DNA from 3 places in the Streptomyces sp. NPDC058637 genome. Region 2 is predicted to be linked to each of the others. Evidence: riboswitches for the same ligand, from Rfam matches in the RefSeq annotation. Region 2 holds a riboswitch; each other region holds the start of a gene.
What was found. A riboswitch is a leader RNA that binds a small molecule or an ion and turns the genes downstream of it on or off. The one in region 2 is predicted to bind cobalamin.

Region 1 (3,263 bases), on a different contig from region 2:
CGGGCGACATGAATGCCCAGGGCCGCCGCCGCGTCCTGTCCGAACGCGAACGCGTCGAGGGTACGGGCGTGTCCCAGGCAGATCAGCAGCGTCACGACGAGCACCGCGGAGCACATCCACACATCGGTCCAGCCGACCCCGCTCAGGGAGCCCAGCAGCCAGAACAGCACGCCCCGGGTCTGTTCGGCGTCGGCGGCCGTCATCACGACGAAGGAGGTGAGCGCGGAGAACAGCTGCATGGCGGCGACGCCGGACAGCACGACCCGGTCGGTCGATCCGCCGAGGGTGTGGCTGAGCAGGAGCACGAGGGCGAACGAGCACAGGGCACCGACGAAGGCCCCGGTGGAGATCGACACCGCTCCGCCGCCGACCCCGAGGACGACGACGACGACCGCTCCGGTGGACGCCCCGGAGGACACGCCGAGGACGAACGGGTCGGCGAGCGGGTTGCGCAGCAGCGACTGCATCACCGTTCCGCACACGGCGAGCCCCGCCCCGCACACCGCGGCGAGCAGGGTGCGGGGCATGCGCAGGTTCCAGATGATGCCGTCCCGGATGGGTGTGAGCCGGGTGTCGCCGAGGCCGAGGTGGGAGGCCACCGCCGACCCCACGTCGGGGACGGAGATGCGGGCGGGCCCGATCGTGACGGCGACCGCGACGGACAGGAGCAGCAGGGCGACGCCGCCGCTCCAGAGCAGTCCGTCGCGCAGGACGCGGACGGGCGCCCTGTCCGGAAGCCCGCCCGGGTCCTGTTCGGTGACGGTCGCTCCCTGGGTGACCGTCACCCGGCGAGCCCGAAGGAGCGCAGCCCGGCGGCGACCGCCTCCACGCCCTCGACGGTGCGGATCGTCGGGTTCATCGCCTGACCGCTGAGGAGGACGTAACGCTTGTTGCGGACCGCGTCCATGTTCTTCGTGGCGGGGTTGGTCTCCAGGAACTCGATCTTCTTCTCGGCGCTCTCGGCGGTCTGCGACCTGCGCGTCAGGTCGCCGATGACGAGGACGTCGGGGTTCCGGTCGGCGACGGTCTCCCAGTTGATCTGGGGCCATTCCTCGCGGGTGTCGTCGAAGACGTTCCTCGCGCCCAGTTCCGCGGTGATGATCCCGGGCGCTCCGCAGCAGCCGGCCAGGTAGGGGGCCTCGGAGTTGGCGAACCAGTAGAGCAGGGTGGTGCCGGAGGCGTCGATGCCCGCGGTGGCCGTCCCGATCCGCTTCCGGAGACCGGCGACGAGCGCGTCGCCCCGCTCCTGTACGCCGAACACCTTGGCCAGGTCGTGGACTTCGCCGTAGACGCTGTCCATGGTGAGCGGCTTCGTACGGGAGCCGTCGCTGCTGCCGGTGTTGTCCTTGGCCGTGCAGTCGGTCGGCGAGAGGTAGGTCGGCACACCGAGCTTCTCGAACTGCTCGCGGGGCGCGACACCGCCCTTGCCGAGTGTCGATTCGAACGAGGCGCTGACGAAGTCGGGTTCCTTGTCGAGGACCTTCTCCGACGAGGGGTTGTTCTCCGCGATGCGGGGTACCGCGGCGTCGGCCTCCTCCAGACCCTTCATCACCGGGTCGGTCCAGGTCGCGGTGCCCACGAGCCGGTCGGCGAGGCCCAGGGAGAACAGGATCTCGGTCGATCCCTGGTTCAGGGAGACCGCGCGGCTCGGTGCGGCCTCGACCGTCACCGTGCGACCGCAGTTCCGCAGCGTCACCGGATATCCGGCGCCGCCGTCCTCCGCGGCCTCTCCGGACGGGCTCGTGTTCCCGCCTCCGCAGGCACCTGTCAGGACAAGTCCCGCGGCGAGCAGGGCGGTTCGGCGTACGGCTCTGGGTATGGACGGCACGGAATCCCTCTGCGTCTCTGGGCTCTTGCGCGAAGCCCGTACGGAATACCGCTCCCGGTACGGAAGCGGGGTGCCAGCAGGTTTTCGGACTCGGGTTCGTCCGGACGGGACGCCTTCCCGGGGCACCCGAGGGTGTCCCAGTGGCTGTGGCCCCGCCCGTCCCCCTCACCGCTGCGCGTCAGCTCCGGATTCTCACCGGATTCCCTGACTCCACGTGGAGTGCGACTGGCGTCTGCAAGCTATCACGCAGCGATCGGGCGGCCCGCACGCGCCGGGAAGGGGTGCGCGGGCGTCCGCCGCACACCCCCGCGCACCTCCCGCGTGGACCGGCCGCCCGTCGTGCCGTCAGCGTGTGCGACGAACCGATTCGCCGCCACCGGCCTGGGGTTTCGTACGCCGGGCGAGCAGGGAGATGGTGCCCCAGTACGCCGGCAGAACGGCCCGCAAGCCGAGGATCTCCACGGCCTCGCGCACGCTCCGGCGGCCCGGGACCATGGTGCCGGGGCGTCCGTGAACCGCTCGTGCGGCGCTCACACCGTGCCCGCCGACGCGAGCGCCGCCCCGGCCTGCCAGGGCCCGTCGGGGTCGTCGTACGCGTCGGCGTAGTCGGGTCCCGCGATCGGCCAGTCCGCGAGCAGTTCGGCGGGCAGCGCGAAGGATTCGGCCAGTTCGGGGGCGTGCGCGGCGACGGCCGCGATCAGCTCCTCGGTGGCGTCGGGCAACTGGTCGACCTGATCGGCGCTCAGGAGACCCGCGGCCAGCAGGTCGCCGCTGTTGCGGGCCACCCATTCGAGGGCGAACAGCCGCTCCAGCTCCGTCAGCCGCTCCCGCGCGGCCCCTCCGGGCAGCGCGGCGCGGGCCTGCGCGAAGGCTTCGGCGGCCTGCCGGTATGCGTGGGCCTCGACTCCGCGCAGGGCGGGCCCGGAGCCCGCGTTCCACCGTGCGAGCCTGTCGTCGTGGGTCGCCGAGAGCACCCGCTCCCTGGCCCGGCCGAACCAGATCTCCTCGACGGCCGCGAGGAGCCTGCCGAGGAAGTACGGATCGGTCAGCTCACCGGGGGTGCGGTCGAGCGGCGTGTCCCACCGGTCGGGGCCGGCCGGGAAGAGGAGGTCCGCGGCCGCCTTGCTGTACAGGGCGACGTTGTCGCCCTCCGCGGTGATGGCGCCCTCCACGCCGGTGACGAGCTCGGCCATGCCGTTGTTCTCCAGCAGCGCCTGCGCACCGCAGCGTTCACGGCACTGGACGATGACGGCGCGTGCCTGCCAGGTGATCCAGGCCTTGGCGACGGCCACGAGCCGCTCCGCCGCCGCCCGGTCCTCCTCGGTGCAGACCTCCCACCGGTCCAGCGCCCGGCGGTGCAGAAGACTCATGGCGAACACCGTCGCCATGGCCGAGGCGAGCGGCCCGTGGTGGGTCCGGTGGGCGTTGACGGGGA
Region 2 (3,263 bases):
CTCGTGATCGCGGGCCACTGGCCGCTGGTGCGCGAACCCACGTCGGTCATGTGGTACCCGGAATTCGCCCAGTGGTGCGGCACGGAACTCACCGCCGACTGGCACCGCCGCTTCAATGTCGCGGCCGTCGTCTACGGGCACCTGCACATCCCCCGTACGACCTGGTACGACGGTGTGCGGTTCGAGGAGGTCTCGATCGGCTACCCGCGGGAGTGGCGCAAGCGCGGGCACCCGCGCGGGCTGCTGCGGCAGATCCTCCCGTACGAGGGGGAGGGTGCCCCGGCGGGCCCGGATCCTTCGGGGACGTCCGGCGTCGCGCGCTCCGCATCCGGTTCACCCGGTTCACCTGGGATGCCCGGGTCTCCGACTTCCCCGACTTCCCCGGCTTCCCCGGGGGACGCGGGCGCCGCGTCGTGATCGAACGGCTGCTTCCCGCGTACGTGGCATGCGCGGACACGTACGAGACGGAGGCTCCGGCCGGAACCCTCTATCCGGAGGAGGCGCTGCTGGTCGCCACGAGCGTGGACCGGCGCAGGCACGAGTTCGCGGCCGTACGCGCCTGTGCGAGACGGGCCATGGCGACCCTCGGGCTGCCGCCGCAGCCGGTGCTGCGCGGTCACCGCGGCGTACCGCTGTGGCCTGCGGGGATCGTGGGCAGCATGACGCACTGCGACGGTTACCGTGCCGCGGTGCTGGCCCGGGCGCCCGACGTCCGTGCGCTCGGCATCGACGCCGAGCCGAACGAGCCGCTGCCGCCCGACGTGTGGGAGGCGGTGTCGCTGCCCTCGGAGCGGCGGCGGATCTACCCGGAGGTGCTGCCAGGGGGCTCCCCGGGAGTTCTGCCGGGTCGTACACCCGGGACGGGTAGCGCGATGCCGCACTGGGACCGGCTGCTCTTCAGCGCAAAGGAAAGCGTGTTCAAGACGTGGTTCCCGATCACCCGGATCGAACTCGACTTCGACGAGGCCGACATCACGTTCCACCGGAGCTCCGAGACCGCCACCGAAGGCACGTTCACCGCGGAGCTGCTGCGCCGGGCGCCGGGGATGCCGGTGTCGTACGAGGGGAAGTGGCTGGTCGACAACGGCATCGCGGTCACGGCGATCGCGCTTCCCCACGGCTGAAGCCACCACGATCGGTCGCGCTCCCTGATGGCTGAGGTCACCGCGGTCGCCCGGTCCCTCCGGACGTTGCTCGGCACCATGGGTTTCGGGCCGCTATCGGCCCAGCGGCCGTCCGCACCGCAGGTTCCAGCGGCCGGACCGTCCGCTGAGCTCGGTCAGGGTCAGCGGGGCGACATCGAGCCGCCAGAAGGTCTCCATCGGCAGCCCCAGAGCGTGGACCATCGCGGCGCGCACGACCGCCGGTTCGACGACCGCGAGCCGTCGGCCCGAGCCCCACGCCGGGGAATCCAGCAGCGTGCCCACCCGGGACGTCAGATCCAGCAGCGACTCGCCACCGTGCGGAGCGGCCGACGGGTCGGTCAGCCAGGCCGTCACCGCGTCCGGCTCGGCGGCGCTCACCTCGGAGAGCCGCCGACCGCGCCAGCGCCCCATGTCCCAGTCGCGGAGGGCGGATTCGGGCCGGGCGGCCGCGGCAGGCCCGGCTGTCCCGGTGAGCCCGAGCGCCTCGGCGGTCTGTCGGCAGGGGACGGACGGGCCGTGCGCCCGGTGGTCGGAGACAGGTACCGCACCGGCGGCAGCGGCGGCCGTGGCGCTGCGTGCACCGGCCTCGTCCAAGGGCGCGTCGGCCTCGAAGCGGGCGCCCCGCAGCGCGGAGCTCATGGCCGGTGAGATCAACATCACCCGTACCGTCATCCTCTGTCTCCCCTTCCTGAACAGGAGCCTCCTGCGAGAGCGCCCTATGGGAACACGGCCCGTCCTGCGGGCCGTTGTCGGGGCCGTCGCACCATGGCGGTGGCCGAACCGCAGGCGGTATGGTCGCGGCACCCATGACGAGGGTGCAACGGAAGTCCGGTGAGAATCCGGCACGGTCGCGCCACTGTGTACCCGCATCGCTGCGGGGAGTCAGACCCGGCACCTTCGTCTCAGGCACCACGACAGGGACGCGTGTTCCCACAGGAGGTTCTGCCATGGCACATTCTGCCGCCCCCACGACCGTCGCACCGGTCATCACCCCCATCTCGCTGAAGGCCATCGCACCCTGGGCCGTCTTCTTCGGCATCCTCATGCTCGTCCTGCTGTACTTCGTCGGAGCCGAGCAGGGAGCCACCGCGGTCATCTCAGGCGAGGCCGTGCACGAGTGGGTCCACGACGGCCGTCACCTCCTCGGCTTCCCCTGCCACTGAGACTTCGGGAACCAGAGGGACGTCTCATGAACTCCGTATCGGTCAGAGCTCTGCTCATCCGCGGCATGCTGGCCGGCCTCCTGGCCGGCGCGCTCGCCCTTGCCGTGGCCTACTTCCTCGGTGAGTCGCGGGTGGACGCCGCCATCGCGCTGGAAGAGGCACAGGCGCACTCGCACGCCCACGAGCACGGCGAGGAACTGGTCACGCGCACGATGCAGGCCACCGGCGGTCTCGCCACCGGCGTCCTGGTCTTCGGCGTGGCCGTCGGCGGCATTGCCGCACTCGTCTTCTGCTACGCCCTGGGCCGCATCGGCTCCTTCGGCCCGCGGGCCACGGCAGCATTCATCGCAGGGGGTGCCCTGCTGACGGTGTACGTCGTGCCCTTCCTGAAGTACCCGGCCAACCCCCCGGCCGTGGGGAACCCGGACACCATCGGGCAACGCACCGGGCTGTTCTTCCTGATGGTCGCGCTCAGCGTGCTGCTCGCGGTGGCCGCCGTCATCACGGGCAGGCGGCTCGCACCGCGGTGGGGCAACTGGAACGCCACGATCACCGCGGCCGGAACATACGTCTTTCTCATCGGGCTCGCGTACGCCTTCCTGCCCTCGTTCAACGAAGTCGGCGCGGACTTCCCCGCCAGTCTGCTGTGGGAGTTCCGGCTGGCGACACTCGCGGTCCAGACGACCCTCTGGGTCAGCTTCGGTCTCGTGTTCGGCCACCTCACGGAGCGGCTGCTGGTGCCGCGTCCGAGTACGGGTGGTGAGGTGGCGGCCGACCGTGTCGCTGCCCGCTCGGCGGGTGCCGTGAGCTGACACGCACACCTGCCGACCTCACGATCGAGCCCGCCGGGGAGACATCCGGCGGGCTCCGTCGTTGTGTGGGCGGGTTCGGCACTCCGCAGGACGAGGAAGCCCCGACCACCGCGGCCCCGTTGGTCCCGGGCAGGAGGGCCCGG
Region 3 (3,263 bases), on a different contig from region 2:
ATCGGCCACCCAGGCCGTTCCGCCGATCCGCTCGGCCAGGTCCTTCGCCGCCTCCGCGGCCTTGTCCACCACGTGGACATGGGCGCCCGCGGCGGCGAGCACCTGGGCACAGGCCAGTCCGATGCCGCTCGCCGCACCGGTGACCAGGGCGGTGCGTCCGGCCAGGAACCGGTCTGCGGGCGGTGTGGGGGGTGCGTGGTCCGGGGTCCGGGAAGTCTGCATGGGCGTCACCGTAAGGACGTCACCGCCCGCATCACACGGGGTCGGTGCACACACCCTCGGGCGGGGCCATGGTGGCGGCGTACATGGTGCGGGGCGGGCGGCGGGCGGGCGGTCCCCGCCGTTCTCCGCGGCCCGCGGCGGGCGCAAGAGGGGCGCCGCACCCAACGGGAATCGGCGGATGTCCGTCCGCCACACGGGCGGGGCGCTCCCCGGCCCATAGTTTCCGGCCGGTAGGTCGCGCACGTGGCGGCGGGACGGGCCCGCACCCCGGGCGGGTACGTCCACGCGAACGGCTCCGGGCAGCACATGGGCCTGTACAACGTGTTCGTCACGCACACGCTCAGAAAGTCACCGACGGGCCACTTCGTGATCGCCCACTCCGGCTGTCAGGCCGGGTCCTCGTAGTCGCCCCTGATCTCCTCGGGCAGTTCGCAGCCGTCCTCGACCGCGGTGAGCGACACGATCTGCTCCGTGCCGAAGCCGGCCATCGCGTAGTGCCGGGCGTACACCTTCCAGCCCCGCTTGGCGAGGGTGCGGAAGGTGACGTCCTGCTCCGCGTGGCTGGAGACGATCTCCCAGTCCTGCTGGCGCAGCTGCCGCACGGCCGCCTCGAAGGCGTCGGCCGCCCCCGCGGCCGGTGCGTCGCCCATCCAGGGCGCGATGCACTCCTGCCAGTCGCCCGCGGGCAGACCGGCCGTGGAGGTGTCACCGGCGGGAAGTCCCGCGGTCCCGGCGACGGCGGCTATCTCGCCGGTCACCGTCTCCTTGGTGAACGGCACGGTGGGCACGGGCGACGGTTTCGGCGCGGCCCCCTCCTCGCCGACGAGACCGCAGCCCGCGGTCACCGTCATGAATGCACTCACCGCGGCGGCCACGGCCGCCGTTCCTCTTGTACGCACTGGTGCTTCCCGCCCCGGTCGATCCTGTCCACGGGCGCCCGCCCGTTGACCCCCGCCGGAGTTTCGCACGGGCTTTGACCTGCTGGGAAGCCCTTTCCCCGGGATCGCGGCCGGTCCCGTGGGCCGTGCGCCCGGGGAGGGCGCGGAGCGCCCCGGTAGAGTGAGCGGGTCGTCATCATGCCCGTACGGGGGGAAGCCGGTGCGAATCCGGCGCTGGCCCGCAGCCGTCATCCGTCCCCAGGGACGGTCAGCCGGAATGCCCCGTGTGTGAGCGTGACCGGCTCGTGCCACCGGAACCCCGGTGGCCGGCACCGTCGAGGTATACGGGGCCGGAGCCCGGTGCATCCGTGTGCCCGAGCCCGGTCCTCGCAGGAGAGGCCCATCCCGCCATGACCGTACGCCGCCGCGCGGCAGCGCTCGCGATCACCGCCGTGCTCTGTGCCGCCGCCGCCCCCGCGGCGGTCGCCGCCCCGAGCCCGTCCCCCTCTCCGTCGGCGGCGCTGCCGCCGGGTCTGTACGGGACGAAGGACCCCACGTACGACGGCGTGTGGCGCCAGTCGGTGGCCTTCCTGGCGCAGAAGATCGAGCTCGTCACGCCCGCCACGCAGTCGGTGGACTGGCTCGTCGGCCAGCAGTGCGCCGACGGGGCCTTCACCTCGTACCGCGACGCCTCCGTGCCCTGTGACGACAAGACGGTGGCGGACACCAACGCGACCGCGGCGGCGGTCCAGGCCATGGTCGAGCTGGCCGTGCACCGCGAGGTCGTGGACAAGGGCGTCACCTGGCTGAAGTCCGTCCAGAACGAGGACGGCGGCTGGGGCTACAACCCGGGCAGCCCGAGCGACGCCAACTCCACCGCCGTCGTGATCGGGGCACTGGCCCGGGCGGGCGTACCGCTGGCCGCGGTCACGAAGGCGGGCGGCGGCACGCCGTACACGGCGCTGCGGTCGTTCGCCCTGCCGTGCGGGGGGAAGGACGGCGGGGCGTTCGCCTACCAGCCGGACAAGAACGGCAAGCTCACGGCCAACGCGGACGCCACGGCGGCGGCGGTGCTCGGCGCGATGGGCAAGGGCATGGCGGCCGGCACCTCCAACGCGGCGAAGGCGCCCTCCTGCGCCGAGGGCACGGACCTGACCCCGGAGCAGTCCGCGCAGAACGGCGCCTTCCACCTCGCGGGCGCCCTGGCCGGCTCCGGTCATCTGGAGCTGCCGCCGATGCCGGGCGCCGAGGACACCGAGCCGCAGCCGGACTTCGGCAACACCGCCGACGCCGTCGTCGCGCTGGCGGCGTCGGGTCACAAGGACAAGGCGGCCGGAGCGGTCACCTACCTGGAGAAGAACGCGCGGGACTGGGCGAAGGAGGGCGGCCCCGCCGCCACCGCGCAACTGGTACTCGCCGCGCACGCGACCGGGACCGACGCCCGTGACTTCGGGGGCGTCGACCTCGTCGAGCAGCTCAACGCGACGGGCCCGGCGCCCGCCGCGACCGCCGTGCCCTCGCCGACCGCGACCGCGCAGGAGCCGAAGGACACCAGCAGCGACGACGGCGGGCTCGGCGTCTGGTGGCTGGTCGGCATCGGCCTCGCCTTCGGCGCGGGCATCGGGTTCCTGCTCAGCGGACGCCGGAAGAACCAGCAGCTGTGAGGCGCCCGCCGGGCACCGCGGCACTGCTTCTCCTCGTCGGCGCCCTGCTGGTCGTGGCGGCCGCGGGGAGCGCGCGGGCGGCGGGCTACCGCTACTGGTCGTTCTGGGAGGGCGACGGCGGGAAGAACTGGACGTACGCCACGCAGGGCCCGTCCCTGGTGCGGCCCGACGACGGCGCCGTGCAGGGCTTCCGCTTCTCGGTGAGCGAGGACTCCTCGGACTCGGCGCAGCCGCGCCGCGCCCCGGACTTCGGGGCGATCTGCGCGGGCACCCCGGCGAAGGACGGCCTCAAGCGGATCGCGCTGGTCATCGACGCGGGCACGGCGGCGGACGCCCCGCAGGGCGGGACACCGCCCGCGCCGCGCACCGCGTGTGCGCGGGTGGCGCCGGACGCGAGCACCGCGGAGGCGCTCGCCTCGGTGGCGAAGCCGCTGCGGTACGACAGTGCGGCGATGCTCTGCGCGATCTCGGGCTATCCCGCGTCGGGCTGCGGTGAGCA

Region 1: linked by a shared signal. The riboswitch ahead of ACFWVP_RS04120 (ABC transporter substrate-binding protein) and the one ahead of ACFWVP_RS02470 (CbtB-domain containing protein) in region 2 are both predicted to bind cobalamin.
Region 3: linked by a shared signal. The riboswitch ahead of ACFWVP_RS00530 (prenyltransferase/squalene oxidase repeat-containing protein) and the one ahead of ACFWVP_RS02470 (CbtB-domain containing protein) in region 2 are both predicted to bind cobalamin.

Annotation. Positions count from the first base shown of each region.
Region 1 is NZ_JBHXRD010000003.1:84,904-88,166, forward strand. It holds gene ACFWVP_RS04115 (FecCD family ABC transporter permease) at 1-710, opposite strand, end outside; gene ACFWVP_RS04120 (ABC transporter substrate-binding protein) at 782-1,828, opposite strand; cobalamin riboswitch at 1,886-2,073, opposite strand; gene ACFWVP_RS04125 (acyl-CoA dehydrogenase) at 2,359-3,263, opposite strand, start outside.
Region 2 is NZ_JBHXRD010000002.1:75,227-78,489, forward strand. It holds gene ACFWVP_RS02455 (metallophosphoesterase family protein) at 1-417, shown strand, start outside; gene ACFWVP_RS02460 (4'-phosphopantetheinyl transferase) at 414-1,124, shown strand; gene ACFWVP_RS02465 (histidine phosphatase family protein) at 1,218-1,817, opposite strand; cobalamin riboswitch at 1,927-2,056, shown strand; gene ACFWVP_RS02470 (CbtB-domain containing protein) at 2,093-2,308, shown strand; gene ACFWVP_RS02475 (CbtA family protein) at 2,335-3,120, shown strand.
Region 3 is NZ_JBHXRD010000001.1:116,059-119,321, forward strand. It holds gene ACFWVP_RS00515 (3-hydroxybutyrate dehydrogenase) at 1-222, opposite strand, end outside; partial or broken gene ACFWVP_RS00520 (esterase) at 460-627, shown strand; gene ACFWVP_RS00525 (hypothetical protein) at 609-1,073, opposite strand; cobalamin riboswitch at 1,281-1,404, shown strand; gene ACFWVP_RS00530 (prenyltransferase/squalene oxidase repeat-containing protein) at 1,511-2,764, shown strand; gene ACFWVP_RS00535 (SCO2322 family protein) at 2,761-3,263, shown strand, end outside.